3 regions of the Enterocloster bolteae genome follow, and region 1 is predicted to be linked to each of the others. Evidence: a T-box and tRNA genes for the amino acid it is inferred to sense, from the RefSeq annotation. Region 1 holds a T-box; the other regions hold tRNA genes.
The links. A T-box is a leader RNA that pairs with one kind of tRNA and senses whether it is charged. The one in region 1 lies ahead of leuS (leucine--tRNA ligase), so its partner is inferred to be a tRNA-Leu.
Positions count from the first base shown of each region.

Region 2: it encodes a tRNA-Leu, which carries the amino acid that the T-box ahead of leuS (leucine--tRNA ligase) is inferred to sense. The anticodon was not compared.
Region 3: it encodes a tRNA-Leu, which carries the amino acid that the T-box ahead of leuS (leucine--tRNA ligase) is inferred to sense. The anticodon was not compared.

Region 1 covers NZ_CP022464.2:3,704,513-3,715,063, reverse strand. Annotated here, with positions in the region: gene CGC65_RS17435 (citrate synthase) at 1-828, shown strand, start outside; gene CGC65_RS17430 (UvrD-helicase domain-containing protein) at 965-4,249, opposite strand; gene CGC65_RS17425 (hypothetical protein) at 4,329-5,027, opposite strand; gene CGC65_RS17420 (DUF1538 domain-containing protein) at 5,017-6,549, opposite strand; gene CGC65_RS17415 (4-fold beta flower protein) at 6,749-7,114, shown strand; T-box leader at 7,150-7,406, shown strand; gene leuS (leucine--tRNA ligase) at 7,513-9,927, shown strand; gene CGC65_RS17405 (L,D-transpeptidase family protein) at 10,119-10,551, shown strand, end outside.
Region 2 covers NZ_CP022464.2:3,340,911-3,351,461, forward strand. Annotated here, with positions in the region: gene coaE (dephospho-CoA kinase) at 1-187, opposite strand, end outside; gene polA (DNA polymerase I) at 256-3,048, opposite strand; gene CGC65_RS15700 (anti-sigma factor family protein) at 3,074-3,403, opposite strand; gene CGC65_RS15705 (AraC family transcriptional regulator) at 3,522-4,346, opposite strand; gene CGC65_RS15710 (Gfo/Idh/MocA family oxidoreductase) at 4,517-5,497, shown strand; tRNA gene CGC65_RS15715 (tRNA-Leu) at 5,611-5,693, opposite strand; gene CGC65_RS15720 (YczE/YyaS/YitT family protein) at 5,838-6,470, shown strand; gene CGC65_RS15725 (aldo/keto reductase) at 6,514-7,395, opposite strand; gene CGC65_RS15730 (ABC transporter permease subunit) at 7,411-8,415, opposite strand; gene CGC65_RS15735 (sugar ABC transporter ATP-binding protein) at 8,412-9,941, opposite strand; gene CGC65_RS15740 (galactose ABC transporter substrate-binding protein) at 9,960-10,551, opposite strand, start outside.
Region 3 covers NZ_CP022464.2:4,344,242-4,354,792, reverse strand. Annotated here, with positions in the region: gene CGC65_RS20120 (ABC transporter substrate-binding protein) at 1-858, shown strand, start outside; gene CGC65_RS20115 (LacI family DNA-binding transcriptional regulator) at 1,024-2,064, shown strand; tRNA gene CGC65_RS20110 (tRNA-Leu) at 2,198-2,281, opposite strand; tRNA gene CGC65_RS20105 (tRNA-Leu) at 2,460-2,543, shown strand; gene CGC65_RS20100 (Hpt domain-containing protein) at 2,748-3,101, shown strand; gene CGC65_RS20095 (sensor domain-containing diguanylate cyclase/phosphohydrolase) at 3,143-6,907, shown strand; gene CGC65_RS20090 (alpha/beta hydrolase) at 6,977-7,942, shown strand; gene CGC65_RS20085 (response regulator transcription factor) at 8,095-9,723, shown strand; gene CGC65_RS20080 (sensor histidine kinase) at 9,720-10,551, shown strand, end outside.

The DNA.
Region 1 (10,551 bases):
TTGGCAAAGCTGCCCTCCATTGCCTGCTACGCTTATCAGAGCAAGGTGCATTATTATGACAGGGAAAGCCTGTTCATCCATTATGCAAATCCGGAATATTCCATTGCCGAGAATTTCCTAAGCCTACTGAGAAAGGACCAGAAATTCACCTCCAAGGAAGCGAATCTGCTGGATACCATACTGATGCTTCATGCGGATCACGGCGGCGGCAACAACTCCACCTTTACCAATGTTGTGATTGCATCCACGGGCACAGACATCTATTCCACGGTATGCGGCGGTATCGGCTCCCTTAAGGGACCGCGCCACGGCGGCGCCAATATCAAGGTGGCAGAGATGATGGATGCGGTGCTGGCTGAAACCGGCGGCTATGATGCAGACGATAAGAAGATCCGTCAGGCAGTGGAGAAGCTGATGGCAGGAGAACTCTATGACCGTTCCGGCCTTGTATACGGTTTCGGCCATGCTGTCTACACGGTGTCCGATCCCCGTGCAGAGGTCTTAAGGGCCTGCTGCATGGAGGTGGCCAAGGAGCAGAAGCATACCAGGGAGCTGGACTTCTATATGCGCTTTGAGCGTATTGCCAAGGAAGTAATGGAGGAAATCAAGGGCAAGGCCCTTCCCACCAATGTGGATTTCTACAGCGGGTTTGCATACGGTATGCTGCGGATTCCAAGGGATTTATACACACCTCTGTTTGTGTGCAGCCGCGTTGTGGGCTGGGTGGCCCATAATATTGAGAATAAGCTGTATGACGGCCGTATTATGCGTCCGGCCACCAAGTATGTAGGCGACAATATGGATTATGTGCCTATGTCCGAGAGATAGGATGCCCGGTATTGCCATTCCGGTTTCCTGATATATGTGAATATGTGAAAAGACCTGATGCCCCATCTATGGCGTGCGTCAGGTCTTTTTGTATTGAGAGGGAAAGTACCGCGGCAAATGCCCGGTTTTTAAAATCTTACATGAAATCAAAGAGACTCAGCTGCTTCATCCCGCTGCCGGGAGTCCGGGCCTTTTCCCGGCGGCAGGCATCTTTGGGAAGCTCCTCTAAGAATGGGGAAGGTTCCTCTGAGGTGGTGAGAATTAATTCGTCCCTGGCCCTTGTCATACCCACATACATAAGGCGGCGTTCCTCCTCCGGATTCACAGCTCCCTTTCCTGTTTTAAGGGGGAGGATTCCCTGTCTTAAGCCATAGAGAAAGACCACGGGAAATTCCAGACCCTTGGAGGCATGCAGAGTCATAAGCGTCACTGCATCGGAGGGGCGGGAATCCTGACCGCTTCGTTTCAGATCGTGGGCCTGTCCAAAGGCCAGTGTGCTCAGCATATCCTCCATGGTTTTGTGGAAATAGGACATGCAGACAAAGGTGTCCATGGACTTGTCTGACCCCAGCCCCAGGCATGAAATCCAGTCCGCCAGAAGTTTCCAGGGCCTGTCTCTTTTTAGTCTTGGCAGGAAGCGCTCTGCCAGGCTGCTGTAATCTGCGGAAGGGGAAATGCGTTTTCTGCAGAGTTTCGTTGTATCTTCATCTAACCCCGAAGATTTAAGCAGGGCCCCGAAAAAGGAGATGGTGCCCTGGACAGCCGGATGGTCCAGATAATCCTCCCGTCCCGCTACCACATAAGGGATTCCCTCTTTTTGCAGGCATTGTTCCAGCAGGCGGGCCTGGTGATTGGTGCGGTAGAGGACGGCGATATCGGCAAAGCTCCTGGCAGTATCCAGCAGGCCGGGGGTCTGGCTGTGGGCATCCAGCATGTCGATTCCGCCCACCATGCGGTTGATTTCTTTGGCAATGAAGATGGACTCCGACAGGCTGGTCTGTGCTGTCACCAGACGCACCGGACCGCCGTGGGGACGGGCGGCTGAGAGGCTGCGCTCACCGCCCGGATTACGGGAGATGAGAGGAAGGGAGGCGGAGAGTATCTCCGGGGTGGAGCGGTAGCCGGTGGTAAGCCGTATGGTGCTGGTTCCCGGAAAATCCTGTTCCAGCAGGTCGAAGCAGCGGCTGTCAGAACCCCGGAAGCCGTAGATGGACTGGTCCGGGTCACCGATGACAAAGAGTTCCCGCCCGCCTTTATTCCATGCCTTGATGAGCCGGTACTGGACCGGGCTGATATCCTGGAATTCATCCACCAGCAGATAAGAAAAATGCTGCTTCCTGTATTCTGCTTTCTGTTCCTGTTCAAGAAGGCGCAGCATGTTGAGAAGCAGGTCGTCGAAGTCCATAAGCTTCCTGCACTCCAGCGCCTGCTGGTACCGGTCTGCCCCTTCCTGCGTCAGGATAAAGCCGGTTTCCGCGGCGGAATCATCGGCCATATAGGCGGCAAAGCCCTGCGCGGAGGACAGCCCTGCCTTATGCAGAGAGATGGCGGTGAGAAACTGCCTGACGGTGCAGGCGAGTTCCAGGGCTTCTATGGTTTCTCCTGCGCATTCTTCCGCCTGTCCCTGGTCTGCCAGGGACAGCTCTGTTCCGGACCGGGCTAACAGCCGGTAGCAGAGGGAATGGAAGGTTCCGACCTGCATCTGGTTCAGGCTGCGCCTGCCTGGCAGTGCCTGGCGGATTCTCTGTGTCAGCTCGTCCGCTGCCTTGTTTGTAAAGGTGACGGCCGTAATCTCAGAAGGTTTTACGCCCCGCTCACCCATAAGGTGTTCGATGCGCGACACCAGAGTCTTTGTTTTGCCTGTACCCGGACCGGCTATGACGGCTGTTACCGGGAATACGGATTCCACGGCCTGCTGCTGGTCCCGGTTCAGGGCAGAGGAGGGATTGGAAACAGTCAGGATATTTGATACGGCTGTTTCATAGGAAGCTTCACGGGAAGCCGTTGAGCCGTGGGAAACGCCGGCTTTGCCGGACAATGCAGTATTTGCCGAAGGAACCGCATCTGCTGCCAGCTCCGCATCCCCCGTCACCCCCGGGGCTCCCGGGCTCCCAGGTCCCATGGTTTCGCTCAGGTCCGCGTTCGCTGTCTCAAAGGTCATGTACATCTGTCCCTCTACATTGTCAAGCTCGGCTGACTGGAACAGCCGCATGGTCCCGTACTCGCCGTCATAGCCGGGCCGCCACTGGACTTTTCCGTCTCTCAGATGGCGTATGCCCTCTGCTGTCAGGGATCCGGCCGCATGGCTGATATCCTCCAGCGGGGCCTGGCGAAGAATATAAAATTCATTGCCCAGTTCCTCCAGCAGGTGCTCGTACTGCCTGGAAACCTTTACGCTGGACGGGGAGGAACCCACTGAGGAGGCAATGACCTCGCCCAGGGGCACCAGGTTTTCAAAGGGACGTCCCTGGGGCAGCAGGAAATCCTCGTCCCGGTCAGCCAGCTGTTCAATCCGGTGAAGTACGCCTGTGGTCAGTTTTCTGCCGCAGACAGGACATATGCCTTTGTATTTCCTGGCCTGGGAGGGACTGAGGCAGAGATGGCATTTCCGGTGGCCGTCAAAATGATATTTGCCCTCCTCAGGAAAGAATTCAATGGTGCCTTTAAGGCCCTCGCCCCTCTGTATGGCGCCGTAGAGCCCCGCATAGGACATGGGAATGTCAAACAGGCTGGCCTCCCTGCCCAGCTTGGCGGGAGAGTGGGCGTCAGAGTTGGAGATGAGCTGAAAGGAGTCAAGGGCCGACAGCCTCCCGTTCATGGCCGGATCAGAGGACAGTCCTGTCTCCAGGGCATGAATCTGGGGAGTCAGCTCCTCATAGCACTCTTCAATGGTATCAAAACCGGAAAATGCCCCGAACAGTGAAAAATGCGGGGTCCAGATGTGGGCCGGAACATAGATGGCATCCGGGCATGCCTCCAGTGTTATGGCCAAAAGATCGTGACAGTCCAATCCCAGGATGGGGCGTCCGTCCGAATGTATGTTGCCGATGGCTTCCAGCCGCCTGGAAAGCACTTCGGCTGCTTCCAGGCTGGGCAGGAGGATAAGGCTGTGTACCTTGCGCACACGGCCGTTTTTCTTGTAAATGGAGCTGATTTCCCCGCTGATAACAAAACGGGGCCTGCTCTGGCCAAGTATGGACGGGCGCTGTAAGGAATATTCCTTTTTAAGCATGTAAAGACCCGGCTCGGCGGGCTCCAGCTTTTCAGCCAGCTCCGCCCTCCAGGCCGGATGAGTGAAGTCACCCGTACCTACAATGTTAATTCCTTTTTTCCCCGCCCATAAGTCCAGGTGCTCCGGCGTAAGCTCCTTGCTGGTGGCCCTGGAGTAGCGGGAATGGATATGTAAATCACCAATGTACATTGCGATGCACCTGCTTTCCTTTGATAGTATTTATTATAAAGGATTCATCCCAAAAAGAAAGCGGTTTTTTCTGCCAGCATCAGCCGGTCAGTCCCTCCACTGCATCCACGGGCAGGGAAATTGCCACTGCGTGTTCTCCGGTCTCCTTCATTACGGTCTCGCATATGGACTTCAGGATGGGAGCCCTTAAGCTGGTGGGGGTCAGAATCAGCAGTATGGCTTTTTCCTGGGAAAGGGTCATGCCGAACAGCTTTTTGCCGGCATCGCTGCCTATTTCCCTGGCTTTTATCAGGGTGCCGCCCTGACAGCCGGCCTTTCTGGCGGCCTCCATAACAGGCGCGGACAGGTCGGTGTGGATGACGGAAGCAATTAATTCATAGGAATGGGAATTTGTCATGGGAATATCCTCCTTGTGTTCTGCTGGGCGGCTGTTTGGCCCTGTTTGGTCTTCGTGCCGGCTTAAAATGTCCATGGCAGCGAAACTAATGCCTGTGAGGGAAAGGGTGAAAGCAATGCCGTGTCCGGGCTTGCAAAATTCCATTTCCCTGCCAAGGGCACGGAGCAGACGGTCGGCGCCGGTCTTGGATGAAAGTCCCAGAACCAGGTCCTTTTCAGGCTCATCCAGTCCCAGACAGTCCATGACTGCCGAGCTGGCTGTGCCGTGTCCCCTGACAGCCAGCAGTATTTCATGGTTGTATGTATGGAATATGGCAGCTGCCCTGTTCCCGGCCCCGCGGTTTACGATGGCGGCTGCCAGCTTTATACTTTTATGGCTCATAAGGTTCCTCCTCTAAATTGATGAATTCCTGTTCCATATCCACCACAGGATGTCTGGAAACAGCTTTCTCCCTGCGGGTTTTAAGCTCAAAGGACAGTCCGATGAGCTGGATGATAATGAGAGGGGTCATGGCTACCATGGCCACGATGCCAAAGGCATCAGTCAGAATATTGCCTCCCAGGGCTTCGCAGGCCCCCATGCACAGCGGAAGGAGAAAGGTGGCTGTCATGGGACCGGAGGCAACGCCTCCTGAGTCAAAGGCAATGGAGGTAAAGACCGGGGGCACCACAAAGGAGAGACCCAGGGCAAGGGCGTAACCCGGCAGCAGGAAGGCCATGAGCGGCAGTCCCGTGATGACCCGGAATAAGGAGAATCCCAGCGACAGGGCCATGCCGATGGAAAGTCCGGTCATCATGGTCTTTTCAGATATGCTTCCGCCGGTCACATCCGCTACCTGCTTGTTCAGCACCTGTACGGCAGGCTCTGCCTTGACGATGTAATAACCGATGAGCATGGCCACGGGCACCAGAATCCAGCGATAGGGCAGGGAGGCCATCTGTTTTCCCAGATAGCTTCCGGCTGGCATAAAGCCCACATTTACACCTGTAAGAAACAGCGTCAGCCCGATGTAGGAATACAGCATTCCCACCAGGATTTTCACCACCTGGCGTTTGCGCATCTTCAGGAAGAATATCTGGAAGAGCAGGAAAAAAGCCAGGATGGGAAACAGGGCCGTGAATACTTCCGCCGCGTAGTGGGGAAGTTCGCTCTGGAAGGCCAGCCAAAGGTCCTGGGAATTGCTGATGGATGGAATGGTCATGGGCTCATAGGCGCCGGAAGATGACTGGAACAAAAGTCCGAGTATCATGACAGAGAGAATGGGGCCAATGGAACAAAGGGATACCAGTCCAAAGCTGTCGCTGTCCGCGTTTTTCCCCTGGCCGATGGAAGACAGTCCCACGCCCAGGGCCATGATAAAGGGAACTGTAATAGGACCTGTTGTCACACCGCCGGAATCAAAGGCTACAGCCAGAAAATCACCTGGAATATAGAAGGCCAGGATGAAGAGAATGATGTAGCAGACCAGAAGAATGTGGGAAAGGCTCCAGCCGAAGAGGGAGCGAAGAAATGCAAGTGCCAGGAAGAAACCAACTCCTGCAGCTACTGCCAGGATGAGCACCATGTCCGGCACTGCCGGTGTCTGTCTGGCCAGGACCTGCAGGTCCGGTTCGGCCACTGTGACCATGGCGCCTATGATGACACATGCAATGACGATGACCGGAAGCTTTTTTGCCTTGGCCAGCTGCGCACCTACCTTTTCTCCAATGGGCATCATAGCCATATCCACTCCCAGGGTGAAGAATCCCATTCCTATAATAAGGAAGGCGGCCCCTGCCAGAAACAGCATCAGCGGGTCCAGGGGAATGGGAGTGATGGTGATCCCAAGGATTAATACAATGCAGGTAACGGGCAGCACAGATGATAAGGATTCTGTGATTTTTTCTTTTAGCTTCTGATTCAATAAATTACCTCCTGTTGTCCGTTATTTATGTTAACATATATATTTTAGCTTAACATAAGGACAAACGGAAAGGCAAGAGAAGGGACCGTTAGAATTATGTTAAGAAACTCATTGAATCCGGGACAGCGCAGTAGTATAATAGATCCGCTGCGGGCATACATAGCAGCGGAGAATGGAAATAAATGGGGAGAATGGAAGTATGACATTGTATGACAGAAATGGGACGCCGGCAGCGTATATTGACAGTGACGGGGAACATATCTACCTGTTTGACGGAAAGCCGGCAGCGTATCTGAATGAGGATGCGGTATACGGTTTTGGGGGCACCCAGTATGGATGGTTTGAGAAGGGGTGGATCAGGGACCTGGATGGATACTGCGTCATGTTTACGGATGAGGCCAGGACCCAGGGACCGGCAAAGCCCTCACGCCATGAGACGCCGGCCAAATGGGCCAGGGCAGCCAGACCGGTGAGACGGTCCAGGGAGACAAAACGCTCCAAGACAGCCTATAAGGCGGCCTGGTCAGAGATCGCGGCAGGGGATTTTTTGTCTGGTAACAGTTGACACTGTTTGGGAAATATGTTAAATTAAGAATCAGTGCAAATACGCAGATAGGGAAGAGTAGATAACCGGATGGATGCAGAGAGCCGGCGGCTGGTGAAAGCCGGTGACGGATGGTTGTTGAACTGGCCCTGGAGTAGCCTGTCCCAACGAGGAAGGGCCGCCGGAAACGGGGGACCGGGAACCAGTAGGTCAGGACGGAGACCTTACCGTTATAAGAGGATTAAGTGCATGCGTCAGACAGCATGAACCAGAGTGGTACCGCGCGGGGATTTTTAAGCCTTGCGTCTCTAGCAATAGAGGCGCAGGCTTTTTTGTTTCACAGAAAACTGCACGCAGCAGGTATGCTGTCTGGATAAAGGGGAATCATCCCCTTAGATAACCAATGGAGGAATGAGATTATGGCAACACAGTACAACCACAGCGCCATTGAGAAAAAGTGGCGTGAGAACTGGGAAGAGAAGCCCATCAATGTAAACGATGGCAGGAAGGAAAAGTATTACTGTCTGGATATGTTCCCATACCCCTCAGGCAGCGGCCTTCACGTAGGACACTGGAGAGGATATGTGATTTCAGATGTCTGGAGCAGGTATCAGCTGTTAAAGGGCAAGTATGTCATTCATCCCATGGGATGGGATGCCTTCGGTCTTCCGGCTGAGAACTATGCTATCAAGATGGGCGTGCACCCGGCTAAGTCCACAGAGGCGAACATCAGGAATATCAAGCGCCAGATCAAACAGATTGCGGCAATTTATGACTGGGATATGGAAGTAAACACCACGGACCCGGACTTTTATAAATGGACCCAGTGGATCTTTGTCCAGATGTTTAAGAAGGGCCTGGCTTATGAGAAGGAATTCCCCATTAACTGGTGTCCTTCCTGTAAGACCGGACTGGCAAACGAGGAAGTGGTCAACGGATGCTGCGAGCGCTGCGGCACCACAGTTACCAAGAAGAATCTGCGCCAGTGGATGCTTAAAATTACTGCTTACGCAGAGCGTCTGTTAAATGATCTGGATAAGCTGGACTGGCCTGAGAAGGTTAAGAAGATGCAGACTGACTGGATCGGCAAGTCATACGGCGCAGAGGTGGATTTCCCCATTGACGGGCGGGAAGAGAAGATTACCGTGTACACCACCAGGCCGGACACCCTTTACGGAGCCACCTTCATGGTGCTGGCGCCGGAGCATGCCCTGGCCAAGAGCCTGGCCACCGATGAGACAAGGGAGGCCGTTGAAAAATATATATTCGATTCTTCCATGCGTTCCAATGTGGACCGTATGCAGGCCAAGGAAAAGACCGGTGTGTTTACCGGAAGCTATGCAGTTAATCCGTTAAACGGTGCAAAGACGCCTATCTGGCTGTCTGATTACGTACTGGCTGATTACGGTACCGGCGCCATCATGTGCGTGCCTGCCCATGACGACAGGGACTTTGAGTTTGCCAGGAAGTTCGGCCTGCCCATTGTACAGGTAATCGCAAAGGACGGCAAGGAAATTGAGAACATGACCGAGGCGTATACCGAGGCCAACGGCATCATGATTAATTCCGGTGATTGGAACGGCCTGGAGTCCGCTGTCCTTAAAAAGGAAGCGCCTCACATGATAGAGGAAAAGGGCTTTGGCCATAAGACGGTCAACTACAAGCTGAGAGACTGGGTATTCTCACGCCAGCGTTACTGGGGCGAGCCTATCCCCATCATCCATTGTCCCAAGTGCGGCTGTGTGCCTGTGCCTGAGGACCAGCTGCCCTTAAAGCTTCCTGAGGTGGAGAGCTACCAGCCCACAGGAACCGGCGAGTCACCTCTGGCTGCCATTGACGAATGGGTCAACACCACCTGCCCTGTCTGCGGCGCTCCTGCCAAGAGAGAGACAAACACCATGCCCCAGTGGGCCGGTTCCTCCTGGTACTTCCTGCGCTATGTGGACAGCCACAACAAGGAAGAGCTGGTATCCAGGGAAAAGGCGGACAAGTATCTTCCGGTGGATATGTATATCGGCGGCGTGGAACACGCGGTGCTCCATCTGCTGTACTCACGTTTCTACACCAAGTTCCTGTGTGATATCGGCGCTATTGATTTTGATGAGCCTTTCAAGAAGCTGTTTAACCAGGGTATGATTACCGGAAAGAACGGCATTAAGATGAGCAAATCCAAGGGCAATGTGGTTTCTCCCGATGATTTGGTGAGGGATTACGGCTGCGATTCCTTAAGGCTTTACGAGCTGTTCGTGGGACCGCCGGAGCTGGACGCAGAGTGGGATGACCGGGGCATCGAGGGCGTATCGCGTTTCCTGAACCGTTTCTGGAACCTGGTGATGGACAACAAGGATAAGGATGTGAAGGCGTCCAAAGAAATGATAAAGCTGCGCCATAAGCTGGTATATGACATTGAATACCGCTTCAACCAGTTCAGCCTCAATACTGTTATTTCCGGTTTCATGGAGTACAACAATAAGCTGATTGAGCTGGCCAGGAAGGAAGGCGGAATCGACAGGGAGACACTTAAGACCTTCGTGATTCTTCTGGCACCCTTTGCACCCCATATCGGAGAGGAGCTGTGGCAGCAGTTAGGCGGTGACGACAGCGTGTTCCATGCACAGTGGCCGGAATGCGATGAGGAGGCCATGAAGGACGATGAGATCGAGGTGGCTGTCCAGATTAACGGAAAGACACGGGCCGTTATCAGCATCAGCGCAGACAGCTCCAAGGAAGATGCCATTGCCGCGGGACGGGAAGCCGTGAAGGAAAAGCTGACAGGCAATGTGGTAAAGGAGATCTACGTGCCTGGAAAGATTGTCAATATTGTATGTAAATAAATCAGATTCCCGCATATAAGCGGGAAGACAAAATGCCTGCGCAGCCTGCAGCACATGGGCTGGGCAGGCATTTTTGCGCTGGGCTTTGGAGCCGTGTCCATACCGGGAAATGTAAGAAAAAAGAAATAACATTTCCTGCTATAGCAGGTTATAATAGGAAATGGACAAAACAGGATATCGAGGTGACGGCCATGAGACATGAAAGAAGAACGATGGAAATGAATGGGAAGTGTCATAAAATAGGCAGGGCAGCGGCAGCGTTTGTTCTGTCAGGAGCCATAATGGCAGCGGGCGGTATTACGGCCATGGCTGCCGGCAGTGCAGGCGCGGGGACAGCTGCAGGGACAGCCGTGAATCCGGCAGAACAGGGGCCGGGGGTACCTGCTGCTTCAAAAGCAGAGCCTGAGGAAAAGAAGGCTGCAGTGGAGAATGGGGTCATACAGCCCCAGAATCTGGAAGGAGCAAAGGATGCGGACCAGCTGGTGGTGGTAGTGGGAACCGGCGGCTGTAGCGCGGATGTATATTATTATAAGAAGTCAGGTGAAGCCTGGGAGATGGTCTGGAAGGAAGCAGGCATCGTAGGAAGGAACGGAATTACGGACCAGAAGACAGAGGGGGACGGCA
Region 2 (10,551 bases), 360 kb from region 1:
CCACAGCCCGGTAGCTCTCCTGCCCTGGCTGCATCAAATCCTTTGCCACCTGATCCGCCTGGATGACACGGAAGCCATACTCCTCCTTCAGTATCTCCAGCACCCGGCTCTTGCCGGACCCCACGCCGCCTGTGATTCCCAATATGAACTTACCGCCTGCGGGGAATGCATTTCTTATATTTTCCATATCCTGCCGCTGCCCCTTTTGATGTCTTTATTTTCCGTGCTTTGTGCTTTGATCTCTTCCTAACTTTCCTACTTGGCGTCAAACCAGGATTTTCCCACTTCCGCCTCCACTTCCAGTGAAACCCTTAAATCCGCGGCATGCTTCATCTTGTCGGTCAGAATCTCCTTAACCGCCTCAATCTCATCCCGGGCCGTCTCAATCAGAAGCTCATCGTGAATCTGAAGGACGATTCTGGATTTTAGGCCGCGCTTTTTCAGCTCCCTGTCCACTGCAATCATGGCTATCTTCATGACGTCTGCTGCGGTTCCCTGAATCGGTGAGTTCATGGCCACGCGCTCTCCGAACTGACGCTGCATAAAGTTGGCGGACTTAAGCTCAGGAATGGGCCGCCTCCTGCCGTACAGGGTCGTCACGTAGCCCTGTTCCTTGCCCTGCTTGACCAGTCCGTCCAGGAATGTCTTAACCCCCGGATAGGTCTCAAAATATTTGTCAATATACTCCACCGCCTCCTTGCGGGAGATGCTGAGTCCCTCGCTGAGTCCAAAGGCGCTGATGCCGTATACAATTCCAAAGTTCACCGCCTTTGCGTTGCGGCGCTGGAGGGGAGTCACTTCATCAAGGGGTACATGGAATACCTGGGAAGCGGTGATGGCATGGATGTCCTGGGCGGAACGATATGCTTCGATCAGCCTCTCATCCCCTGACATGTGCGCCAGGATGCGCAGTTCAATCTGGGAATAATCCGCGTCCACGAACACACAGCCTTCCTTTGGAACAAATACCTTGCGTATTTCCCTGCCCAGGGCCATGCGCACAGGGATATTCTGAAGGTTTGGCTCCGTGCTGCTGATGCGCCCCGTGGCCGTGATGGTCTGGTTGAATTTGCCGTGAATCCTTCCGTCCTCACCGATGTAGGCTGCCAGGCCTTCCGCATAGGTGGAATTCAGCTTTGTCAGCTGGCGGTAGTCCAGGATTTTCTGGACCACCGGATAATCAGGCGCCAGCTTTTCCAGTACATCCGCTGCCGTGGAATAACCGGTCTTTGTCTTTTTGCCTCCCGGAAGCTCCATCTGTTCAAAGAGAATCTCTCCCAGCTGCTTGGGGGAATTGATATTGAATTCATGCCCTGTCTCCTGGTAAATTTCCTGTTCCAGCTTGGCGATTCCCACCTTAAGCCTGTCCCCATATTCCTTTAGCTCAGCCCGTTCCACCTTCACGCCCTCCTGCTCCATATGGAAAAGGCTGTAAATCAGGGGCATCTCTATATCTGTATACAGGCTGTACATTCCCGTATCCTTTAACTGGCCTGCCAGGGGTGCAGCGGCCTTCCACGCGGTATATCCCATGTAGCATACACAGTCTACGGCATTCTTCTCTCCCCTCCACAGGGCATCTCCCAGATCCTCCTTGGCCAGCAGGTCCGCCCTGGAGGGCACGGTAAGCCCCAGATAATCCCTGGCCAGATCGTCGTAGGCATAGGTATCCTTAAGAGGATTCAAAAGATATCCGGCCACTCCCGCGTCATACACAGGATCCGTATCCTTAAGTTCCAGGTACGCAAGCATGGATTTTAAATCCAGGGCCCAGAGCTCTCTGACGCCTGGGTTATCCTGGCCCTGGCTATTCTGTGCCTGGTTATCCTGTTCCTGATTTCTCCCGCACAGCGCCCTGAGCTGTTCCAGAAGATACTCGCCGGTAATCTGCTCTCCTGCCGCCAGACAGTAAATATCCTCCTCGCCCAGGCACAGGGCCAGGCCTGTCACGGGATTCAGCCCGGATCTGGCCTTTTTTCCTGCTTTTACTTCCCCGTTCTCGTCAAAGCTGAAGGACAGCTGCTCTGCTGTCTCCTTTAAAGCCCCGTCCCTGCCAAGTATGAGCTGGAAGCCAGCCAGCCCGGTCTCTGCTGCCCTGCTGAATATTTTATCCGCTGTCTTTATATCCTTCACAAGGGTAAAATGGGTTTTTATATCAGGCGCGGCTGCTTCCTGGGCAGCGGTTTTATCAAAACGGGCCAGGATGGACTTGAATTCCAGACGCTTCATATACTGGTAAGCCTCCGGGGTATACAGGTCCTCAATCCGGGCGTCCTCATAATTAAATTCCACAGGACAGTCCGTACAGATGGCCGCCAGCTTCCTGCTCATCTGAGCCATGTCATAATGCTCCTCCAGAGCCTTCTTAGCCCTGGGGGGCCTAATCTCCTCCAGATGGGCATAGGCGTTCTCTATGGATTTGTACTGGGCGATGATGCTGGTTGCTGTCTTTTCCCCGATGGAAGGCACCCCCGGTATATTGTCGGAGGCATCCCCCATAAGGGCCTTCACATCAATGAATTCCTCCGGCGTCACCTGATACTCCCGCAGCACATCCTCCGGGAAATAGTCCTTGATCTCGGTCACACCCCTGCTGGTCCTGGGAATCCGTATCTTGATGTGCTCATCAGCCAGCTGCAGAAGGTCCCTGTCACCCGATACCACGGATACCTGGATACCCTTGGCCTGACACCGCTTTGCCACGGTTCCCAGTATATCATCCGCCTCAAACCCCTTAAGGGTCATGATAGGAATTCCCATGGCCTTCAGCACATCCTTCATCACAGGAACCTGCTCATGAAGCTCCTGGGGCATGGGCTTTCTCGTGCCCTTATAGGCGTCATACATCTCATGCCGGAAGGTAGGCTCTTTTAAATCAAAAGCAACGGCTGCGTGGTCCGCCTTTTCCTCCTCCAATATCTTCAGCATGATATTTAAAAAACCGTACACTGCGTTGGTATGCAGACCCTCCGAATTCGTAAGGTCCGGTACCCCGTAAAATGCCCGGTTCATAATACTGTGTCCATCAATCAAAACCAATTTGTCCATTAATATGAGTTCCTTTCTGTCTCTGTCACCACATCCTGAACTGAAGCACCAGCACGGCCAGCACGGCCCAGAAGCACAGAGTGTTCACCGCATAGCGGGCTGTTTCCAGGATTCCCAGGGTGTGCACCCTCTGCCGGGACAGCTCCAGAGCTGTCTCCAGGGCTCCCTTGATGTTATAGGTGCCTGTTTCCTGGTCCAGCTGGCGGATACCCACGTCCACTGTGAAGTAAATCTCCAGCTCTTCCCGGCATTCCTCGCAGGTCTCGATGTGTTTTAAGAATTCTTTCAGTTCCTCGTCCGTAATGCTGCCGTTGATATACGGCATCACCAGACGCTCCGCTTCCCTGCAGGTCACAGCCAGCACCTCCTGTCTATCATTTTAATCCAATTCTTCTTACATCATACAATAAATCAGCTTACTTTTCAATGAAAGATTAGGACTCCCATCCCCCCATCCTCCGGTTCCGGACAGACTACCCCTTCCTGTATTCCCTGGGAGATACGCCTGTCAGCCGCCGGAACACATCCCCGAAATAATTGCCGTCCGAGAACCCGCAGGCCATGGCCACACCGGTCACAGAAAGGTCTGTATTGCGCAGCATATCAGATGCTTTCTGCACGCGGATGTAGTTCAGATACTCCTTGAAGCAAAGGCCGGTGGAGCTTTTGAATTTCTTAGAAAAGTAGGTGGGGCTCATATTGGCAAATGCAGCCACCTGCCCCAGCGTCACCCCTTCCTGGTAATGCTGGTTCATATATCTGGCCGCACGCACCATGGCCTCCTCTGCCTCCTCCAGCGCGTGTCCTTCCCTCCGGGCCTCCTGGCAGCGGCCCAATACCACCAGAATCTGGTGCAGGAGGCTGCAAAGCTGTATCTGGCAGTAGCTGTCGCCCTGCTTTTCCTCATCCTGCATCTGAGCCAGCAGTTCCTCTATCTTAGGGCGGAATTCTGAAGGAATGGTGCGTTTGGGCTGTGAAAAGATATGGCCAAAGGCCTCCCTCCCGCAAAGGCTTAAAAAGGAGGTGACCGTGTCCCTGGAGAAATAGATGCCGAAGCGCTCAGCCTCCCAGCTTGGCTCATACAGGGCCTTGTGGACCTCAAGAGGCGGAATGATGGTCATGTCACCCGGTTCCAGGTAATAGATGTCCTGGTTGATGAACATTTTACACTTTCCTGATAACAGATAATAAATCTCATAGTAAGAATGATAATGAGGCCGCTTCATCACAAAGCTGGAGGACCTTCTGATACGACTGACCTGAACGCTTTTATCCTTTAGAATCATGGTATTGCTCATATGCGGTCTTTCTCCTTCCATTTCTCTTTCATAGCCGGAGCGTTATGGCAAAAAAACTGTAATTTTTAGAAAAAATCCCATAAAATCCGTATTATTCCATCTGTTTTTGTTATACCATAAAGCCAACCAAAGGTAAACAAGGAATCAGACAAGGAAATGGAGGAATGACCATGGCTGAAATGACCATGATATCCATGGCTGTAATGGCTGCCACACAAAAAAGCCGCTCCTTTTTGGAAGCAGCAGCCGGGCGTAAGGACCTGTATCTGGAGGAAGGCCTTCTGGAAGAAGGAACTTTGGAGATAGGAACTCTGGGGATAGGCACTCTGGAGAAAGCAGACGTCATATATCTTCCGGATTACAGCAGTCTGGATTTCCGGCAGGTGCGCAAACTTCTGAAGGCAGGAAAACACGTCCTGTTCGGAACCATGGGAGCTGCAGATGCCGGCAGCCTGAAGGCGCTGGCACAGACAGCCGATGAACATGGCGCAGTGCTGTTGGATCACATCCACCTTGCATTTAATCCATGTATGGCATCATTAAAGACAGCGCTGACATGCCTGGGGCCCATTGGGCGGATTCGTCTCCATTCCTGTGAGTATGCCTTCTGCTGTGAGGGGTTACGCATTTCTCCTGTCCGTCCCCCCGCCTGCGTTCCGCCGGGAGGCGCATTGTTTCAGAGGGGCGCCGACTGCCTCTATCCCCTTGTGCATCTCTTCGGCATACCGGAACAGATGGATGCCCAGATGGTGCTCACGGAACATGGAATGGACGCAGCCGGCACTGTCAGGGGATATCTGGGCACCGCCCGAGTGGAGATAGTCTATTCCAAGATATCAGGAAGCCATGTACCAAGTCTGATAGAGGGAGAAAGGGGGAGCCTGTTAATACGTGATTTACGGAATTTAAAGGAAGTGACATATAAAAACCGGTCCGGAGATAAAGATCAACTGGTTTCCTTTTCCGATGAAGCCTGCCGCGCCAGGGAACTGGACCGCTGTATGGCGTTCATAAAGGGAAAATGCAGCTGGCAGCGTCAGCTTGCATCCTCCATACAGACACTTCAGATGATGGATGAAATCAGGGGACATCGGAATTTGTCTGCGGAATATACCGTTTCCTCCCATGGCACCTATGCCTCCGCCATTTAAACAAGCCTCCGCCTTTGTCTGTCAGAAAAAGGCCGGACGCAAAAGACCCACACAGAATCACTTCTGCATGGGTCTTTTTTTGTCTCATGTGCCGTCAATCTGACACGTATAGATGCCGGCAGCGGGACTTGAACCCGCACGCGGTTACCCGCAACAGATTTTGAGTCTGCATCGTCTGCCATTCCGACACGCCGGCTTACAACGCTGATTATTTTATCACAGGATACATATTTTGGCAAGTGTTTTTTCAAAACCTTTGCCATTTTTCCATTCCGGTACTATAATAAAGCAGATAATGAAATAAAGAAATAGAATAACAGAAAAGGCAGGGTACTCTTTCATGGCTGTGAACTACTTCAAAAAAATCGGGGCGCGCCGGCTGCTCATCATGATTATGGGAAATGTATTTCTTGGAATGGGAATCAGTATATTCAAGCTGTCCGGCCTGGGCAACGACCCTTTCAGCGGTATGGTCATGGCCCTGGCCAATATACTGGGCTTCAGCTACGCCTCTTTTTTGCTGGTCATTAACGGCGGACTCTTTATCTTTGAACTGGCCGCAGGCCGCAGACTCATAGGAATCGGCACCCTGGTAAATGCATTTCTTCTGGGATATATCGTCACCTTTTTTAATGGTTTATGGCCCCTGCTGTTTCCTGTGCCGGACACCATGCTCCTGCGCGTGGTCACCGTGCTTGTCGGCGTCATTGTCACCAGTTTCGGCGTGTCCCTGTACCAGACCCCCAATGCAGGGGTTACGCCTTATGACAGTATTTCCCTGATTACTGCAAAGAGCCGCCCTCTTATCCCCTACTTCTGGCACCGGATAGCCACGGATGCAGTTTGCGCCGTCATATGCTTCCTGGCAGGAGGAATCATTGGCCTGGGCACCCTGGTGTCAGCCTTCGGCCTGGGCCCCATTGTCCATTTCTTCAATGTCCAAGTGGCCGGACGGCTGGTAAAAGACTGTTAAGGCAGGTATCTGCCCGCCCAAAACAGTCCCTCCGGCCCTTCCCTTACCTGATTGCCTGCTGGCCGCTGGCCTTATATATTTCATACCATTCATAGTGCTCCAGACGGATGTCCAGGGCCTTAATGGCCGTATCCAGCCTGTCCAGCCTGTTGCTTCCTGAAATAGGAACTGCCCCTGCCGGATGATACATAATCCATGCGTATATGATGGCAGACGGGTCTGCGTCATGCTTCTCGGCAATCCTTTTTATGGTTTTCATAGCCGCAGCGCACAGGCTGTCGTTGGGATCAAACATTCTCCCCCCTGCCAGAGGCGACCATATCATGGGATGGATTCCGGACGCAGTCAGGTCATCCATCATTCCGGAATTAAAATGTTCAAAGCATACAGGGTTCCACTCAATCTGGTTCGTTACCAGCTGTCCGTTGACAGCTCTGTTAAGACCGTTGAATTTATGAGGATCAAAGTTGGAGACGCCCATTTCCCCTATTTTTCCTTCCTTCTTAAGCTCTGTCAGTGCCTTTGCAGTTGATTCAAAATCAATGCAGGGATCCTCACGGTGAATCAGATACAGGTCCAGATGGTCTGTATGAAGCCGCTTCAGGCTCTCCTCACAGGACTGTTTTACCCTGTCGTATCTTGTGTCATAATATCCAAATCCGCCCTCTTTGAAAATACCGGTTTTCGATACCAGCTGGATTTTGTTTCGAATGGCGCGATCCTGTTCAAAGGCCTGCCCCATCAGCGTCTCACAGAGCGTGCCTCCGTAGATTTCCGCCGTGTCAAAGGTGGTGACTCCCCTATCAATACATTCATTCATGAATCGGGCCAGTTCTTCTGCAGACCATTTCCAGCTGTCCAGCCTCCAGAATCCCTGAACCACGGCTGACAATGACAGCCCTTCCGACAATTTAACTTTTTTCACGTTAATCCTCCTTAATTAAGAATTTTTTCTCATATCCAGGGCCACTGCACTGCATATGATAAGTCCCTTTACAATCAACTGCCAGTTGGAATTAACTCCTATGTAGGCAAGTCCATAGCTGATAAAAGTAAATATCAGCACACCGATGATGACGCCGGATACCTTTCCCACTCCTCCGCTCAGAGATACGCCTCCCACCACACAGGAGGATATGGCATCAAATTCATACGCGTTTCCATAAGCCGAGTTGGCGCCTCCGGTCCTGGCCACTTCCAGGATACCTGCCAGCCCTACAAACATGGATTCGATGATAAATACAGTGATGATCACCTTGCTGACATTTATACCGGATACCTTGGCCGCTTCCGGATTGCCGCCCACGATATAAATGTTCTTCCCAAACACAGTCTTGTTGAGCAGAAACCAAACGCCGACAATGGCAATGACGGCGATGACCACTAAAAAGGAAATCTGGCCAAATACCTTAAAGCTGCTGAGCACAGTCAAGTCATTCCTTATGCCTCCGATGGGCTGGGAATTGTTCGGCTTCTTTGCAAAGTACAGACAGTTAATGCCGTAGACAATGGTGCTCATGCCGAATGTGGCGATAAAAGGCGCCATCTTTAGCTTTGCAATCATAAAGCCGTTGACAGCTCCTATCACAGCAACCAGAGCCAGGGTCATGATGACGGGAATGATAATGGGAAGTTCAGGCAGGCCAGGCCAGAACTTGTTGGAATAGTCCGCCATCTGGGACAGGGATGCCACCATAACGGCTGCCAGGCCCACCTGGCGGCCGCCGGAAAGGTCTGTTCCTCCTAAGAGCAGAGCGAACATCAGCCCCAATGCACATATCATTTTAACGGCAGACTGGGTCAGTATGTCTGTCAATACTCTTATTTGCAGAAAAGAAGGTTCGATTATGATAATTCCTATAATCATGAATACCAGCACGATGATAAGAGCTTTATCCATCATGATATTCTTTATGTCTTTTGCTGTCAACTCCTTTATTTTCATACTGACACTCCTTCTTTCGTTTTATCTTCAAATTGGGTGGCGTACTTCATCACCTCAACCTGGGTAGCCTCCGTTTTGCCAAGGATACCTGTCTGCTTTCCGGCGCACATAATCATGATACGATCCGACATTCCCAACAACTCCGGCATCTCAGAGGAAACCATAATGATCGCCTTTCCCTTTTTCACTAAATCCTGCATGATTCGGTATATCTCATATTTAGCGCCCACATCCACTCCCCTGGTGGGTTCGTCCAGCATAATGACATCACAGTTTGCCAGCAGCCATCTGCCAATCAGCACCTTCTGCTGATTCCCTCCCGACAGGTTCTTGATAAGCGTTTTTGTCCCGGCCATGCGGACATCCAGATCCGTGCACACCTTGTCAACGCTGGGGAACAGTTTTTTCGTATGGATGTATCCGAAAACATTGCCTGTCAGTTTCTTATAGGCAACCGTCAGGGCGTTGTCCCAGACTGACAGCATGGGAATGATTCCCGTTGCCCTGCGCTCTTCTGTCAGAAGGGCGAAGCCGTTGCGTATGGCATCCTGGGGTGAATGGTTGACCACTGTTTTTCCATTGACAGTCAGTTCCCCGCTTACAATTCTTCGCAGGCCGAATATGGCTTCTATGAGCTCTGTCCTCTGTGCCCCCACCAGTCCGCCTATGCCCAGTATCTCCCCCTTATGAAGGTCGAAGGACACGTTTTTAAAGGATCGCGGGTCTGCACTGGTAAAGTTCTTTACCTGCAGCATCACCTCATCTGTTCTTGCGTCCTCGCACAAAGGAAATCGCTCGTTCATCTTTCTTCCCACCATTTGGCCTATCAGCTGGTCTATGGTAATGTCCTTTATATCCCATGTGCCTATGTACTGGCCGTCCCGCATCACTGTTATCTCGTCCGCTATCTCAAATATCTCCTCCAGCTTGTGGGATATATAGATAATAGAGCGCCCTTCCTTTCTAAGCTTGTCAATGATTTTAAAAAGATGCTGTGTCTCTGCCACAGTCAGTGAGGAGGTCGGCTCGTCCATAATGATAATTTTTGCATTATATGAGACAGCCTTTGCTATCTCAATTGCCTGCATCTGTGAAACGGAGAGGTTCTTTGCAAAGGTTGTCACGTCTATATCAAAATCCAAATCCCGAAGCAGGTTCCTGGTCTTTTCCATCATCTGGTTTTCATCCACCACAATGCCTTTTGTCTGGAACCTGCCCGCCCATATATTGTCCACCACATTCCTGTAAGGAACCGGATTCAGCTCCTGGTGAATCATGGAAATGCCGTTTTTCAGCGCATCATTGGGATCTTTGATATCCATGACCCGGCCATCAATTTCAATGGTACCGCTGTCCGGATGATACAGGCCGAACAGACACTTCATCAAAGTGGATTTGCCGGCCCCGTTCTCGCCGATTAATGCATGTACACTTCCAGGCTTCACCGCAAGCTTAATATTGTCAAGGGCTTTTACTCCGGGGAAGGATTTAGACATATTTGCTATCTTCAGTCTGTATTCTTCCATCTGCATCCTCCAGATTCCTTATTCGGATTGGGCCACTGCCAGCATGTCCTCCAGGGTTGCGCTTAAATTGCTTTCATCAACAATCACATACGGTACCCATACATATTTTCCGTCAACCGTACAGTTCACGCCTACCACGTCCTCTGTGATTTCCGTTCCTGCATGTACTGCCTTTATCACATTGATGATGGCGTCAGACTGGCTCTTCCTGTCATTCAGCACAGTGCCCAAAAGGGAACCTGCCTTCATTGCCTCCAGGGCGTCGATATTAGCATCAATTCCCACGATGGGAACAAACTTCTCAGCATCCCCTGAGTTATAGCCATTGTTGATGCAGGCCTGCACCGCGCCCATAGCCATGGAGTCGTTGTTGCAGAGGACACCTTCAATCCCGTCGATTCCGTAAGCGGTAATCCACGCATTCATTTTATCCAGTGCCTGGGCCTGGTCCCAGTTGGCGGTATCGCAGGCAAGAATCTCATATTCGATTCCGTTCTTTTCCAGGGTCTCTTTATACGCATCTGTGCGAAGTGTCACATCCTGCTGGCCGATTTCTCCCTGAAGAATGACCAGAGAAAGTTTTCCGTCCCCGTTTTTATCTGCAATATCT
Region 3 (10,551 bases), 640 kb from region 1:
ACATCTCACGGATATGAGTATTTCTTCCGCCTGGCTCCCACCAATATGATGTTTATACGTGATATGGAGCAGTATCTTCTGGATTTGTCGGCCAAGGATCCGGCGGATGATATCGACGTCAAGAGTGTTGCGGTCTGCGCGGACAATACTGAATTAGGACAGCAGACAGCCACCTGGGCAAAATACTTTGCAGAAGAAAATGGACTGGAATTTAAGGGAGAGGTTCTTTACTCCCAGGGCGCGGCGGATTTGACCAGCGAGGTGCTGCAGTTAAAGTCCCTGAATCCGGACGCCCTTATTGTTGACAATTATGTATCGGACGCGATTCTCCTTACAAAGACCATGAACGAGCAGGGGTACAAGCCCAATATCATGATTGCCAAGGCAAACGGTTATACGGAATCTTCTTATCTTCCGTCTGTGGGCGGCCTTGCAAACGGAATCCTTACAGCCACGGAATTCCTGCCGGGGGACAAGGGAACCAAGGTTTCGGACACGTTTAAGGCAAAGTACGGCGTTGATATGAACGGGCATTCCGCGGAGGCGTACACGGTAGTCTGGATTTTCAGGACAGCTCTTCAGAATCTTGCAGACGCAGGCAAGGAGATTACCTCTGAAGCATTAAAGGATGAGCTGAGTACTCTGGAGATTAAAGATGCCTTCCCGGGAGGCGAGGAGATTATTCTTCCTTATGACACTATCAAGTTCTCCGAGTCTGAATTTAACGGTATTCCTTATAAGAATACCAATATGGACGGCAAGCTGACAATCGCTCAGTTCCAGGATGGTTCGCTTGTTACTGTATGGCCGTTTGATATTGCAAAACACGATACCATTTATCCGGCACCGTTCAATTAAGGATGACGGGCGAAAGGGGGAACAGCTGGGGGCTGCTCCTCCTTTTTCGTTTCTCGCAATACCGATTGCATTACATTTTTACTTATATTATAATAATAGCAAGACGCTTATTGGGATAGGTGGATCACAGCCATGTTATTTCAAAGCAGATAAGGAAGTAAGAGAATGAGTATCCAGAAAAAAGATAAGTATACCATTTCCGACGTGGCCCAGATGCTGGGGGTATCGCGTTCCACTATTTCCAGAGCCATGAATAACTCGCCGGGAGTCGGGGAGGAGCTGCGCAAAAAGGTGCTGGATTTTGTGGAGGAGATAGGTTATCAGCCAAATACAATAGCCAGAAGTCTGAGCAAGGGCAGACAAAGCATCATTGCGCTGATTGTCAGCGACATCCGCAATCCGTTTTATGCGGATCTTACCTTTTACATCCAGAAGATTCTTCACAACAATGGATATATGCTGATGGTCCTGAACAGTGAATATGATATCAGGCGGGAAAAAGAGTTCATTCATATGGCTATCCAATTTAATTTTTCAGGTGTATTTTTGCTTACTGCCCAATCAGAGGAAATTGAAAAGGAATTAGATGATATTGAGATTCCGGTTGTGCTGGTAAACAGGATCCTGGGGTCCTATGAAGGGGATTCGGTGCTGTCGGACAATTTCAAGGCCGGTTATATTGCGGCCATGCATCTCATTGAGCTGGGGTATCCGGAGATTGCCTTTGTGAAGGGGCCGGATGTTTCGTCCGCATCGGAGCAGCGGTTCAGGGGATACAGGCAGGCGCTGGAAAATTACCGTCTCCCCTTTAAGGAACAAAATGTATTCAAGGGTGATTTGAAGCTGGACACGGGAAGTGAACTGGCAAAGATTTATATATCGGATTTGAAGAACCGTCCAAAGGGAATCGTGATTTCCAACGATATGATGGCCATTGGGTTTGTTGAGCACTGCCGGGAGTCCGGAGTCAAGATTCCGGAACAGATTTCCGTGGTGAGTTTCGACAATATTGTTTTTTCATCACTCTATGACATCAGCTTGACAACGGTGAGCCAGCATGTCAGGGAGATGAGCGAGCATGCCGCCAGACTGATGTTAAAACAGCTGAAAAACCCACAGGAAAAGCCGGAACGGGTGATACTTGACCCCACATTGATTGTGCGCAGAACCACATGTCCGTATGTTCCTGAACAGGATGGGGAATAGGCGGCCGGCTGCTGGGCCGGAGAAGGACCGGATGTGCCGGCGGTGCCGGACTGTCTGGTGCCTGGCCGGTCTGCTGCAGAAAAAATGAACATAAAAACAGGAATCTCCATACTGGAAATTCCTGTTTTCTGCCTGCAGAAGATGGGAGTCGAACCCACAAGGTATTACTACCACACGGACCTGAACCGTGCGCGTCTGCCAATTCCGCCACTTCTGCATTTTGTTTTGTTCTGCTGCTTTGTTCAAGCAACGAAGGTTATTATAAATGAGCAGCAGCGATTTGTCAATATTATTTTTTAAATTTTTTATCGAATTTGTTTTTTGAAAAAAATTAAAAAAATTTGTCAAAAATGGTTGCCAAGTCGAAAAATCTATGCTATACTACCATTCGTGTTGCGGGAGTGCTGGAATTGGCAGACAGGCAAGACTAAGGATCTTGTGGGTGTATGCTCGTGTGGGTTCAAGTCCCATCTCCCGCATTTTAGAAAAAGGAATCCTTCCAGGCAGGGTTCCTTTTTTGTTTCTCATAAACTTCCGCTTGTTCCGCACTTGTTCTGTAATTTCCTCATATCGTTGCACAAATATCCTCAACCTGCTATAATTTATACAATATGTTATATTTTTTTCGTCATTTTCATTTGAGAACGGTTTCTGTGACCAGAACCGGAATGAGGGGGATTTTCATGGATTTAAATACAATACTTGAATTAAAGGGCGCAGGGGTGGATATAGATGGCGCCTTACGGCGTTTCAGCGGCAATTCCGCACTGTACGAGAAGTTTCTGAAGAAGTTTCTGACAGACAGTACTTTTTCCCAGATCACAAAGGCCTTTGAGGGAGAGAACCGGGAGGATGCCCTGATGGCAACCCATACCTTTAAGGGTGTTACGGCCAATCTGGGTATGGATAAGCTGTTTAACATATCCTCTTTTATGGTGGACCATATCAGGGCAGACCGTTTTGATGAAGCTGCCGGAGCATATCCGGAGCTGGAAGAGGCTTACAAGGAGATATGCAGAATACTTGCAAATGACTAGCGGCAGCTTGTGTCTTACGGCTGCGGAGAGGAAGTGACGATATGCGTCAGCGGGATACCATACTGATTGTAGACGATATGGAAATAAACCGCGTGATTCTGGATGGACTGTTCCAGGAGGAATACCATCTGCTGGAGGCTGAGAATGGGGAGCAGGCCCTGCTTCTGCTGCGGCAGTATCACGAGAATATAGCCATCATGCTGCTGGATGTGGTGATGCCCGTGATGGATGGATACAAGGTGCTGCAGGAGATGGGGGCCAACGGGCTTCTGGACGAGGTTCCTGTGGTGGTAATCACGGCTGATAACTCCCTGGAAGGGGAGCTGAGGGCCTTTGACCTGGGGGCGTCCGACATCATTGTCAAGCCCTTTGAGCCCCATGTGGTCAAGCGGCGGGTACATAATATCATAGAGCTTTATCTTCATAAACATAATCTGGAGGACATGGTAGAGCAGCAGGCGCAGAAGCTGAGGGAGTCCAACGATGTGCTGGTGGACGCCCTTTCATCTGTCATTGAATACAGGAGTCTGGAGTCGGGGCAGCATATCAAGCGCATCCGTCTGCTGACCCAGGTGCTTTTGGAGGAGGTGTGCAGGAATTGTCCTGAATACGGGCTGGATAAGAAAAAGATTGAAGTCATTGCCTCGGCCTCGGCCCTTCACGATATCGGCAAGATTGCCATTGAGGATAAGATACTTAATAAACCGGGCCGCCTCACTGCGGAAGAGTTTGAAATCATGAAGACCCATACGCTCAGGGGATGCCAGATTCTGGAGGGCCTGGAACGCATGAGCGATAAGGGGTATCTTGAATACGCCTACAACATCTGCCGGTACCATCATGAGCGCTGGGACGGCAGGGGATATCCGGATGGGCTGTACGGAGATGCCATCCCTATCTGCGCCCAGGCCGTGTCCATTGTGGATGCATACGATGCCCTCACGTCGGACCGTGTTTATAAGAAGGCGATTCCCCATGAACAGGCCTTCAACATGATTCTAAACGGTGAATGCGGATGCTTTTCCTCCAGACTGCTGGACTGCTTTAAGAATGTGGAGCCGCAGCTGGCTGACCTGTGCAAACGGTACCGGGACGGCAATGTCCCTGCGCCTGCAAAGCTTTCCCACCACGGCAGTGTCCTGGGGGTGGGGGACGGCAGCCTGAGCGCCCTGCAGCTGGAACAGATGAAGTATTTTGCCATGCTGCGGTATGTGGATACCACGGTGGCTGAGGTGGACTTTTCCACGGGCAGCTATCATGTGGTATACGCGCCGGACGAGCGGATTAAGAAGCTGTTTCAGGGAGAATGCCTGGAAGCCGTGGCGGAATGCTGCATAAATGATTTGGTGGTGCCGGAGGAACAGGACAATGTGCGGCGGATATGGAAAACAGAGATACCGCGTTTCTTTGAAGAGGGGATGCTGAAACAGAGCTGGAAGTACCGGCTGAAGGATGAGCACAGATCTGAGGAGTGGTATGAGCTGACCCTTCTGCGGGTGGACATCGAACATCCCCGCCGCCGAAAGGCATTGCTGCTGTGGCGGCTCGTGGACAGAGCGCATCAGGAGGCGGATTTGGACGAAAACAGGCTCCGTGAGGACCGCCGGGTTCTTCACAACATATTGAAGGGAATCCTGCGCTGCCGCAATGACAGGTGGTTCACCATGATGGATGTTGACGACGGGTTCCTTGGATATACCAGGGAGGAGATAAAAGAGCGGTTCAACAACTGTTATATAGAAATGATACGCCCGGATGACAGGGAGCGGATGCGCAGGGAGCTGACAGAACAGATCAACCGGGGCGGGGAATATGAAGTGGAATACCGGGTGGAGGACCGCAGCGGCCGCAGCATCTGGATGCTGGACAAGGGGCGTCTGATGTATGATAACGAGGGCAGGGAATATTTTTACAGCGTAATCATAGACATTGACCAGACCAAACATGCCCAGGAGGAGCTGCGCCTGGGACTGGAACGGTATAAAATCGTTATGGAACAGACCAATGATATTTTCTTTGAATGGGACATCGGTTCTGACACAGTGGTATACTCCATCAACTGGAAGGCCAAGTTCGGATATGACCCCATCTCAGAGCAGGCATCGGTACGGATACCTAAGATATCCCATCTGTATCCGGAGGATATGGCGCCGTTCGGACATCTTATCGAAGAGATACGGGACGGAAGGCGGTATGGTGAGCTGGAGTTCAGGGTGTCTGATTCCAAGGGCCGCTATCAGTGGTGCAAGCTGAGGGCCACCACCCAGTTTGACGACCAGGGACAGCCCTGCAAGGCAGTGGGAATCGTTATTGACATAAATGATGAAAAGCTTGCCGCCCAGGAGTTAAAGGCACGGGCGGAGCGTGATACCCTGACCAGGCTGTACAACAAGGAATCAGCCAGGCAGAGAATCGAACACCTGCTGGTGAACCGGGAGGAAGGGGAAGGGGCTGCGCTGTTCGTCATTGATATTGACAATTTTAAGATGGTCAATGACCAGTACGGGCATATGTTTGGGGATGCGGTGCTCACAAAGATTGCAGGGCAGCTTTCCCGGCTGTTTCGCAGCAGCGATATTGTCTCCAGAATTGGAGGGGACGAGTTCATGGCCCTTTTGCAGGGAGTGGTCAATGAACAGCGGGTAAAGTCTGTGGCCGGCCGGCTCATCGAGTGCTTTGAGCGTGTGCTGGAGGAGCTGCCCAAGGACTGCTGTATTACATGCAGCATCGGAATTGCCGTATGCCCAAGGGATGGGGAGAACTTCCAGACTTTGTTCCGGCGGGCTGACGTGGCGCTGTACCAGGCCAAGGCCTGCGGAAAAAAGCAGTACCAGATCTACGACCAGTCCATGGAGGACAAGGCGTTCGGCCAGGGAGCGGGGCGAAAGGCAACTGTGAATACCACCATTGAGTCGGAACAGAATGGGGACATGATGTTAAATGACCTGCTTCCAAGAGCCTTTAACATCCTGTCCAAGTCAGAGAAGATGGACAAGGCCGTTGAAAGTGTGCTGGAGCTTTTGGGGGAGCGTCTGCAGGTGAGCCGCGCCTATGTATTTGAGAATTCGGAGGATGGGACCTGCTACAGCAACACCTTTGAGTGGTGCGCCCGGGGAATCCGGTCCCAGAAGGATTTGCTGCAGGGATGTTCCTATGCGGAGTTCAGTACAGATTACCAGAGCTGCTTTAATGAGAGCGGGATTCTCTACTGCGATGATATAGGCCAGCTTCCCGGCGACATCCAAAAACGGTTGAAGCAAAGGGGCGTCAAGTCCATGCTCCAGTGCGCCATCAGGGATAACGGCGTGTTCAAGGGATGGGTGGGATTTGATGACTGTACCTCCCACTGCCTGTGGACCATAAGCCAGATCGAGGTACTCTCCTTTGTGTCCGAGCTGCTGTCCCTGTTCCTCCTTAAGCAGAGGGCACAGGACAGCGCCGTGGATTTGGCAGAGGACTTAAGGACCATTCTGGACCACCAGAACTCATGGATTTATGTGGTGGACATGGAAAGTCATGAACTGTTGTTTATAAACGATAAGACCTACAGGCTTGCGCCGGATTCAAGGCTGGGCATGAGCTGTCATGAAGCGTTTTTTAAAAATGATAAGCCCTGCCAGCGGTGTCCCATGAAGCAGGTGGAGGATAAGATAAACTACACCATGGAGGTCTATAATCCAGTCCTTAAGGTCTGGTCATCGGCCGACGCCTCCCGGATTCACTGGGGCGGCAAGGATGCCTGCCTGCTGTGCTGCCATGATATCACATGCTATAAGAAGGCGGAAGAAAATAGTGCAAATCAATAAAACAGGTGAGCAGAACGTGGAATCTGGAATATTCTGACAGTAGAGACTTTTGTCAAGAAGGAGTTCCATATGAAACGTTGTGTACCGTTAGAGCCGGCGGCAGAGGAGGTCTGTCAGGCAAATTCCAAACCGCCCCTTATATTTGAGCTGCCGCCTGCCGAGGGAAGGATGGTTCTGGAAAAGGCCCAGGATACGCCTGTGTACAAATATCCCGCCCGGGTCGGCAAGGTGCGGGTCAATACAGGAAGATGGGGGACCATTCCGGTATGGCTGGTGGATCCGGGGGTTTCCTGCCAGCCGGCCAATGTGATCTTTTATATCCACGGCGCAGGCTGGGTGTTCGGAAGCTTCCACACCCATGAAAAGCTGGTGAGGGAACTGGCTGCCAGGACTGGCTGCCTTTTGATATTCCCTGAGTACTCCCGTTCGCCTGAGGTGCGCTGCCCCACCGCCATTGAGCAGTGCTACAGCGTCATGTGTACGGCTCCCGACCTTGTGAAGTCCATGGGATATGCCATGAATCCCGGAACCTTCACTGTGGCGGGGGACAGCGTAGGAGGCAATATGGCTGCGGCCATGACCCTTATGTCAAAGTACAGGAAGGGGCCCTTCATCCAGAAACAGCTGCTGTATTATCCGGTCACCAATGCCTGTTTTGATACCTGTTCCTACAATGAATTCGCAGCGGGATACTACCTGTACCGGGCAGGCATGCAGTGGTTCTGGAACCAGTATGCCCCCTGCCAGAAAGACAGGGCGCAGATTACGGTCTCTCCCCTCAGGGCGTCTGCGGAGCAGCTGAGGGGTCTGCCGGATGCCATGATACTGAACGGCGAGGCGGATGTGCTCAGGGATGAGGGGGAGGCCTATGCCGGGAAGCTGCGCGAAGCAGGGGTGGATGTGACGGCCCTGCGGTTCCAGGCCATAATCCATGATTTTGTTATGCTGAATTCCCTGGACCAGACAAGGGCCTGCCGGGCGGCCATGGATGTGTCAACGGAATGGATTAACCGGAAGAACCGGGAAAAACAGTAAGCCGGTAAAATGAAACAAAGGCGGAGACAGCGCACAGGTCTCTGCTTTTTCTTTTTTAGGAAGAATCTTGAAAATGAATGTGTTATATTTTATACTGTAAGACAGCAAATGGATGGTATGGAAAAAAATACATAAGAGGGGGGAACTGGATTATGATAAAGGTATTTCTTGTGGAGGATGAGATTGTCATGCGAAATGGCATCAAGAACAACATCCCATGGGAGAAGGAAGGGCTGGAATTTGCAGGGGAAGCCAGCGACGGAGAACTGGCATATCCGCTTATCAGGAAGGTGCAGCCGGACATCCTCATAACAGATATCCGCATGCCCTTCATGGACGGACTGGAACTCTCTGAACTGGTGAAGAAGGAATTTCCCAGAATCAAAATCATTATTCTCAGCGGGTATAATGAATTTGACTATGCCAAGCAGGCCATCCACATCGGGGTGACGGACTACCTTCTGAAGCCCATCACGGCTGCCAAGCTTCTGGAGGCAGTGAAGAAGGTGGCGGATGTGATTGAGAAGGAGCGGGAGGACGCCAGGCTTATGGATAAGTACCGCCTGGAGATGGCTGAGAACACGGTGCTGGAACGCCAGCGCCTTCTGCGGGACCTGGTGACGGGCCGGGTCAATTTTAAGGAAGCCCTGGAGAGGGGAGAACAGGTGGGGATGGATTTGTCCGCCTCCTTTTACCAGCTCATGCTGTTTAAGCTCATGCCTATGGGATCTGCCGTTGCCTATTCCGACCGGGTGGTATCCTGCCAGGAGGCGATTGAGGAACGGATGGAGGGCCGGCAGCACATTCTGGTTTTTGACCGCGGGGACGAGGGGTGGGCCTTCGTTCTCACGGGGGAGTCTGAGCAGGAGGTGGAACGCAGAATGAGCGAGTGTGCCGCCAGCCTGGGAAAGATGGCCGGAGCCTGTAAGGACATACAGTATTTCGGCGGAATTGGAAGCTGTGTGAACCGTCTGGGCGATTTGCAGACCTCCTATCTGCAGGCGGGGAGGGCGTTTGCCGCCAGATTTTTCACGGAGATGAACCGGATTATAAGCTACAGCCAGATGGACGGCATGGTCCACGGAACAGGGGAAACCATTGATATTAATTCAGTGGATGCGTCCAAGGTGAACAGAAAGACCCTGGAAAATTTTCTGAAACAGGGGACCGTGGGAGAGGCCTCCGGGTTTGTGGAGGAGTATTTCCAGAATGTGGGGGAAAAGAACTGCCAGTCTTTTATGTTCCGCCAGTACATTGTCATGGACTGCTATCTCTGTGTCAGCACATTTCTGGAACAGCTGGGACTGGACATGGGACGTCTCCCGCGGGAATTGTCGGATATGGAAAAGGTACTTAAGGACGGTTGTGCCCTGGACATGCTGAAAGAGAAGCTGGTGAGGCTTTTTGAGGAGGTCATGACCCTGAGGGACAGCCAGACAGCCAGCAAGTACAGTCAGGTTCTGGATGAGGCCAAGGCGTTTATCTATGATAATTACGCCAAGGAGGAGATTTCCCTGAACACGGTGGCTGCCAGGGTCAATATCAGTCCCAGCTATTTCAGCTCCATCTTCAGCCAGGAGATGGGAGTGACTTTTGTGGAGTTTCTGACAGGAGTGCGCATGGAAAAGGCAAAGGAGCTGCTGATGTGCTCTAATCTTAAGACCTCTGAAATCGGGTACGAGGTGGGATATAAGGATTCCCATTACTTCGGCTATCTGTTTAAGAAAACCGTTGGATGTACACCTAAGGAGTACAGGGCGGGAAGCAGGGAGGGGTCATGACGGGAAAATGGAGGACCGGGTCCGGCAAAAAAGGGCAGGACGGAGCAAATGAGAAGGAACAGGGCATTGGGAAGGATTGGGACACGAACCATATCCTGGATCGCCTGCCCCTGGAAAAGCGTCTGAACCTGATGACTTTTATCATCATCATTCCCCTGGCGGTGCTGGTTATCTATCTTATGGCCACGGTGGCCAAGTTTTGCAATGCCTACACCCAGAGTATCGCCAATATCACCCAGGCCAACAGTGTCACGGCCAACCTGCGGGAGGATGTGGACTACAGCATGTACCGCATTGTCATAGGAATGCGGACCTACCAGTCCATCCATGAGCTGATGGAGGAGGACCGGCCCTACGGATGGGAACAGATTAAGGACCCGCATCAGACCATAAGTGATGCCAGAAAGACATACCGCCAGCTGTTAAAGCGGACGCCGGAGGGGGCCAACCGGACCAGGATTAACTGGCTGCTCCACTGCCTGGACCAGCTGGAGCAGAGGGTGGACGAGATAGAGGACAACCTGCCCCACGGCATGTATGATAAAAACATGGAAATACTGGATTACGGCGTCCGTGTACTGACCGCTGATATTGAAAAGCAGGGCAGGGAGTATGTATACTATGAGACGCTCCATGTCCAGGAGATACAGAAGGAGCTGGAGAGCCAGGAGCACACAGCCATTGTGGTCAGCCTGACGCTGCTGGTGTCCATCCTGATTATCAGCCTTCTGCTCAGCCGCAGGATAACCAAGAGCGTCACCGTGCCCATACAGAAGCTCTGCAATGAGACGGAGAGGGTTGCAAAGGGGGACTTTACCTCCGGCCCCA